2 regions of the Variovorax xiamenensis genome follow, and region 1 is predicted to be linked to the other one. Evidence: riboswitches for the same ligand, from Rfam matches in the RefSeq annotation. Region 1 holds a riboswitch; the other holds the start of a gene.
The links. A riboswitch is a leader RNA that binds a small molecule or an ion and turns the genes downstream of it on or off. The one in region 1 is predicted to bind glycine.
Positions count from the first base shown of each region.

Region 2: linked by a shared signal. The riboswitch ahead of SFB74_RS04475 (D-amino acid dehydrogenase) and the one ahead of gcvT (glycine cleavage system aminomethyltransferase GcvT) in region 1 are both predicted to bind glycine.

Region 1 covers NZ_CP139038.1:4,416,623-4,420,014, reverse strand. The annotation lists gene gcvP (aminomethyl-transferring glycine dehydrogenase) at 1-383, opposite strand, end outside; gene gcvH (glycine cleavage system protein GcvH) at 438-809, opposite strand; gene gcvT (glycine cleavage system aminomethyltransferase GcvT) at 882-1,976, opposite strand; glycine riboswitch at 2,106-2,219, opposite strand; glycine riboswitch at 2,232-2,324, opposite strand; gene SFB74_RS20160 (YkvA family protein) at 2,371-2,751, opposite strand; gene SFB74_RS20155 (hypothetical protein) at 2,830-3,390, opposite strand.
Region 2 covers NZ_CP139038.1:1,052,852-1,056,243, forward strand. The annotation lists gene SFB74_RS04470 (RtcB family protein) at 1-291, shown strand, start outside; gene SFB74_RS04475 (D-amino acid dehydrogenase) at 311-1,618, opposite strand; glycine riboswitch at 1,713-1,818, opposite strand; glycine riboswitch at 1,822-1,919, opposite strand; gene rfbB (dTDP-glucose 4,6-dehydratase) at 2,036-3,112, shown strand; gene rfbD (dTDP-4-dehydrorhamnose reductase) at 3,109-3,392, shown strand, end outside.

The DNA.
Region 1 (3,392 bases):
ATGCGGCCCTGCGAGATCTCGGCCTGGTAGGGCGTGTAGGCGGTGTACCAGGCGGGGTTCTCGAGGATGTTGCGCAGGATCACGCCCGGCGTGTGGTTGCCGTAGTAGCCCTGGCCGATGAAGTTGCGGAACACCTTGTTCTTCGACGCTATCGCCTTCAGCTCGGCCAGCGCGTCGGCTTCGGTCACCGGCGCGGGCAGGCGCATCGGCTTCGCTCGGCGGATGGCCGCCGGCACGATGCCGTCGATGAGCTCGGCGCGCGTCTCCGAGCCGATCGCCGGCAGCATGCGCGCCTCGTCCGCCGCATCGATGCCGATGTGGCGGGCGAGGAATTCTTCGGCGTTCTCTAGTTCTTGCAAAGAAGGAAGGGCGGGCGTCGGCATGGCGGTGAAGGCTCGGAGGGAAAAGACAAAGGTGCTGATGAAAGGCTCAGCGGATCAGGATTCGGCGGCGAACTTGTCGTAGGAGGCCGCGTCCAGCAGGGCGTCGAGCTGCGCGGGGTCGCTCAGCTTGACCTTGAAGAACCAGCCGGCGGCCAGCGGGTCGCTGTTGGCCAGCGACGGATCGGCGCGCAGGGCTTCGTTCACTTCGGTGATCTCGCCCGACACGGGCATGAACACGTCGGCCGCGGCCTTGACCGATTCGACGACGCCGGCGACTTCACCCTGCGCGAAGGTCTTGCCGACTTCGGGCAGGTCGACGAACACCACGTCGCCCAGCGCGTCCTGCGCGTGCACGGTGATGCCGACGGTGGCTGCGTCGCCTTCGGCCGACACCCATTCGTGGTCCTTGGTGTACTTGATGCTCATGGTGGAAAAACTCCTCGTGGAAAAAATGGATCGGGGTGCAGAGCCTAGCCGGTCTGTCTGACTCGGATGAGGTCAGCCGCGGTAGTAGCGGGTGGGCACGAACGGCATGGTCGAGACCTCCATCGGCACCGGCTTGCCGCGCACGATGGCCTGCACGCGCGTGCCGGGCTCGGCGAAGGCGGTGGCCACGTAGCCCATGGCGATGCAGCGGTCGGCCGTGGGGCCGAGCAGGCCACTGGTGACGGCGCCGATGTCGTGGCCCTCGAAGGACTGCAGCACCGTGCCGTCGCGCACCGGAACGCGCTCGAGGGCGACGAGGCCCACGCGCTTGCGCTTCAGCGTGTCGTGGTCGGTGTGGCCGGCGGCTCCTGCAGTGGAGGCGGCGAGCTGCGCGAGGATCTTCGCGGCGCCCGGGAAGCCGCCTTCGCGTGCCCCGCCCGCGCGGCGTACCTTCTGCATCGCCCAGTTGAGCGAGGCTTCGACCGGCGTGGTGGTGGTGTCGATGTCGTTGCCGTAGAGGCACAGGCCTGCTTCGAGCCGCAGCGAGTTGCGCGCGCCCAGGCCGATGGGCTTGACCTCGGGCTGGGCCAGCAGCAAGCGGGCGAGGCGCTCGGCGTCGGATGCGGCCACCGAGATCTCGAAGCCGTCCTCGCCGGTGTAGCCGCTGCGGGTGACGAAGGCCGGAATGCCGCCGATCTGCACCGCGCCGCCCGTCATGAAGACGAAGCGCTCGACGCCGGGCGACAGCCGTGCCAGCGTGGCGGCGGCCTGCGGGCCCTGCAGGGCGAGCAGGGCGTGGTCGGGCAGGGGGCGAACTTCGCAGCGCGAGCCGATCTTCTGCTGGATGTGGGCGATGTCGGCCACCTTGCAGGCCCCGTTGACGATCACGAAGATCGAGCCGTTGCCCTCGTTGAAGAACATCAGGTCGTCGAGGATGCCGCCCTCGTCATCCAGCAGCAGTCCGTAGCGCTGCTTGCCGGCGGGCAGGTCGATCACGTCGACGGGCATCAGGGTCTCGAAGGCGGCCGCGGCGTCGGGCCCGACCAGGCGCAGCTGGCCCATGTGGGAAATGTCGAACAGGCCGGCCGCGTCGCGCGTGTGCTTGTGCTCGGCCATCAGGCCGGCGGGGTACTGGACCGGCATCGAATAGCCGGCGAAGGGCACCATGCGGGCGCCCAGTTCCAGGTGGAGGTCGTACAGCGGCGTCTTGAGAAGCGGGGCGTCGGGAGTAGCGGAGGAAGAAGCGGCCACGGGGCACTCCAAAGGGGCAGTCGAAATCCATGACGCAAGCCATGGGCCACCCCTGCTGTCCGCTTTACCTGAGAGATTCGCCCCACGATCGGGGTTTGCTCCTTCGGTGGGCCGCTGCTTCTGCTTCAGATGCGGCGGCCTCTCTCCAGCAAGGAAACGCCGGTTTTCACCGGCGCCTCGTCAGTCCTTTTGCCTGAGCGTTCGGGGGAAACCCCTGCGCCTTCGGCGGCCCCGGCATGCGGGGCTCTCTCCTGACCCCGGGAAGTGTAGTGGATCGCGCGGGCCGGCCGGCGGATTTGCCCTTGCGTACTCAGCGCGCCCACAGGTACCAGGCCCCGGCGCCGGCCGCGATCCACACGGCCACGACCAGCGCGACACCCCATCGGCTGGTCGGCCTGGAGCCCGAACTCCGCATCCAGGCGTCGGCCTGCTCGCGGCATTCGGCGAGCACGGAAGTCGGAATCAGCCGGATCGTGAGCCAGATCAGCCCCGGCAGCAGCAGCACGTCGTCGACGTAGCCCAGCACCGGAACGAAGTCGGGAATCAGGTCGATCGGGCTGAGCGCATAGGCCACCACGAAGACGCCCAGCGCCTTGGCATACCAGGGCGTGGAGGCGTGCCGGCATGCGAACCAGAGCGTGACGCCGTCGCGCTTGAGGCGCCTGGCCCAGCCGCGAAGGCGTGCGGACAACGAAGTGGGGGCGGGAGGAGAGGAGTTCACCCGGCGATGGTGTCACGGGCCGGGCCGGCCGCTGTCTTCACAGGAAGGTCAGTGCATGACCTCGGCCGGCGGCAGCAGCCGGTCGATGCGCTCGCGCAGCGATTCGGCGCGCTCGACGCCGGCGGTCTTCTCGATTTCGGTGAGCATCAACGCGGCGATGGTCAGCATCGCCTCGCGGTCGCGCGCTTCGCGCAGCGCGTCGCGCATCTGCAGCGCGAACTTCGGGTCGCGGCGCACGAACATGCGCTCGCAGATGTCGAACAGGAACATGCGCGTGGTGGCCAGCGAACGCTTGCCGTCGAAGGTGTCGGCCGAGGTGGCCACCTGGATCGGCTCGGCGGCGGGAATGGGCGAGGGCGCGGGCTGCGCGGGAGGGGCCACGGGCGCGGCTGCAGCTGCCGCCGCGGCCTTGGGGCTCTGCAGGTAGCCCTTCTCGATCAGCGCCTGGATGGCCCGCTCGGCTTCATCGCGATTGGCGAAGAGCGGACTGAAGTCGGTCAGGGAGCGCCGGCCGTCGGCCATCAGCAGCAGGGCGCGTTCGCGCTGGGTGAGCGTGCGCTGTCCGCCCTGGAGTTCGTTGCGCGCCTTGTCGGTCTTGGTGGGAAACATGG
Region 2 (3,392 bases), 3.4 Mb from region 1:
TCGATGGGCGACTACTCTTATCTGGTGGCCGGACTGGGGCACGAAGACTGGCTCTGGTCGTGCAGCCATGGCGCTGGCCGGCGGATGCGCCGGCAGCAGGTACGCGCGATGCGGCCGGCGCCCGTCGACGTGCAGGCAAGCTGGCAGTGCGTGACCTTGCGGGAGGAGCGCCGGATCGAGGAAGCGCCGCAGGCCTACAAGCCCATCGGCGAGGTGATCGACGCGCAGGAGCGTGCGGGCCTGATCCACTGTGCGGTGCGGCTCAGGCCCTGGATCACGTTCAAGGCGTGATCCGGGGTTTGCCGGTTCGTCAGCCCAGTGCGGGTTGGGGGATGCGCGGCTTGGGGGCCGGCATCCCCGTGAACGCGAAATCGACCTCCGGCTCCAGCCCGCTCACGATCCGCGCGATCGACTTGCCCGAGCCGCAGGCGTGCGTCCAGCCCAGGGTGCCGTGGCCGGTGTTGAGGAACAGGTTCGGCAGCTTCGTCTTGCCGATCAGCGGGACGTTGCTCGGCGTGGCGGGGCGCAGGCCGGTCCAGAACTGGGCCTGGGTGGTGTCGCCGGCGCCGGGAAAAAGCTCTTCGACGCGACGCACGATGGCTTCGCAGCGCACGCGGTTCAGGTCGCGGTCGTAGCCGTTGAGTTCGGCCGTGCCGGCGATGCGCAGCCGGTCGCCCGACGCCGAGGTGTAGCGCGAGAACACGAGCTTGAATTCGTCATCCGTCAGCGAGACCTGGTGGGCCTTCGAGGCGTCCTTGACGGGCAGCGTCACCGAGTAGCCCTTGGCCGGGTAGATCGGCAGGCGGATGCCCAGCGGCGCGGCGTACAGCGGGCTGAGCGAGCCCATGGCCAGCACGAAGGCGTCGCCGCGGATGCGTTGGAAGCGGCCTTCGCTGTCGGTGGCCTCGACGTGGTCGATGCTGCCGGCGGCCTCGCGCAGCGCGGTCACGGTGTGGCTCATCAGGAACTTCACGCCCGCGGCTGCGGCCAGGCCCACGAGCTCGCGGGCGAAGCGGTTGGCGTCGCCGGATTCATCCTCGGCCGTGTAGGTGGCGCCGGCCAGCTTCGGACGGATGTGGGCGAGGGCGGGCTCGATCTTCACGGCCTCGTCGGCCGAGATGACCTGGCGCTCGCAGCCCAGGGCGCGCATCTGCTCGGCGGGCTCGAGGGCGCCGTCGAACTCCTTCTGCGTCGTGTAGAAGTGCAGGATGCCCTGTGTGCGCTGGTCGTAGCTGAGACCGGTGTCGCGGCGCAACTGTTGCAACATCGAGCGGCTGTATGTGCCGAGACGAACGATCTGTTCGATGTTGTGGCGGGTGCGCGCCGGGGTGCATTCGCGCAGGAACTGCAGGCCCCAGAGCCACTGGCGCATGTCGGCGCGCATGCGGAAGAGCAGCGGGGCGTCTTCCTTGCCGAGCCATTGCAGCACCTTCAGGGGGGCGCTGGGGTTGGCCCAGGGTTCGGCGTGGCTGACGGAGATCTGCCCGCCGTTGGCGAAGCTGGTTTCTGCGGCCGGGGTCGCCTGCCGGTCGATCACGGTCACTTCGTGGCCGAGTTGCTGGAGGTAGTAAGCCGAGGTCACGCCGAGCAGGCCGGCGCCGAGAACGATCACGCGCATTTCAAGTACCTTTTGAGGATGCAGCGCTTGAACGGCGGGTGTTGTTTGCTATCGAATGAATAGCGAAAGCAACTGGACGACCGCAGTCCAAGTTGCCGCTCCCCCTGTCCTCGGTACCTGAGAGATTCACCCGCTGCGCCCGCAGAGGGTTTGCTCCTTCGGTGCGCCACGTGGCGTGGCGGCTCTCCAGACGGCGTTTCAGTTGGTGCAGTACAGGCCCGTGAGGACCGACCTGAGCGTTTATGGGAGTTTGCGCCTTCGGTAGGGCCACCGGGGTGGCCCGCTCTCCTGCAGTGGGGGGATTGTAGGTGGGGCTCGCGCGGGCGCCAACCTTTGATTTTTCTCCTTTTGCCCGATGGGATAATCGCCTGTTGATTTGCCGCAGGGCGATCGTTCCACACAACAGCAGGGGACTTCATGATCCTGGTTACCGGCGGTGCCGGCTTCATCGGCGCCAATTTCGTACTCGACTGGATCGCGAACAGCGACGAGCCCGTCATCAACCTCGACAAGCTGACCTACGCGGGCAACCTCGAGACGCTCGCGTCGCTCAAGGGCAACCCGAAGCACATCTTCGTTCAGGGCGACATCGGCGACAGCGCCCTCATCGACCGCCTGCTGGCCGAGCACAAGCCGCGCGCCGTCGTGAACTTCGCCGCCGAGTCGCATGTCGACCGCTCGATCCACGGCCCCGAAGACTTCGTGCAGACCAACGTGCTCGGCACCTTCCGCCTGCTCGAGTCGGTGCGTGGCTTCTGGAGCGCGCTGCCGGCCGATCAGAAGTCGGCCTTCCGCTTCCTGCACGTGTCGACCGACGAGGTCTACGGCTCGCTCTCCAAGACCGACCCGGCCTTCACCGAAGAGAACAAGTACGAGCCGAACAGCCCCTACTCGGCCAGCAAGGCGGCCAGCGACCACCTCGTGCGCGCCTGGCACCACACCTACGGCCTGCCGGTGCTGACCACCAACTGCTCGAACAACTACGGCCCGTTCCACTTCCCCGAGAAGTTGATCCCCCTGATGATCGTCAACGCGCTGGCCGGCAAGAGCCTGCCCGTGTATGGCGACGGCATGCAGGTGCGTGACTGGCTCTACGTGAAGGACCACTGCAGCGCCATCCGCCGAGTGCTCGAAGCCGGCAAGCTCGGCGAGACCTACAACGTGGGCGGCTGGAACGAGAAGCCCAACATCGAGATCGTCAATACCGTGTGCGCGCTGCTCGACGAACTGCGCCCCCGTGCCGACGGCAAGCCCTACAAGGAACAGGTCACCTACGTCACGGACCGTCCCGGCCATGATCGCCGCTACGCCATCGACGCGCGCAAGCTCGAAGCCGAACTCGGCTGGAAGCCCGCCGAAACCTTCGACACCGGCATCCGCAAGACCGTGGAGTGGTACCTCGCGAACAGCGAGTGGGTGCGCAACGTTCAAAGCGGCGCCTACCGCGAATGGGTCGAGAAGCAGTACGACAACAACGCGAAGGCCGCGGCATGAAGCTGCTGCTGCTGGGCAAGGGCGGACAGGTCGGCTGGGAACTGCAGCGCAGCCTGGCGCCGCTTGGTGAACTGGTCGCGCTCGATTTCGACAGCACCGACCTCCACGCCGACTTCAGCCGTCCGGAGGAGCTGGCCGACACGGTGCTGAAGGTCCGCCCCGACGTGATCGTCAATGCGGCAGCGCACACCGCCGTCGACAAGGCCGAGAGCGAGCCCGAGTTCGCGCGCAAGCTCAACGCCACGTCGCCCGGTGTGGTGGCCGAGGCGGCGCAGAAGAT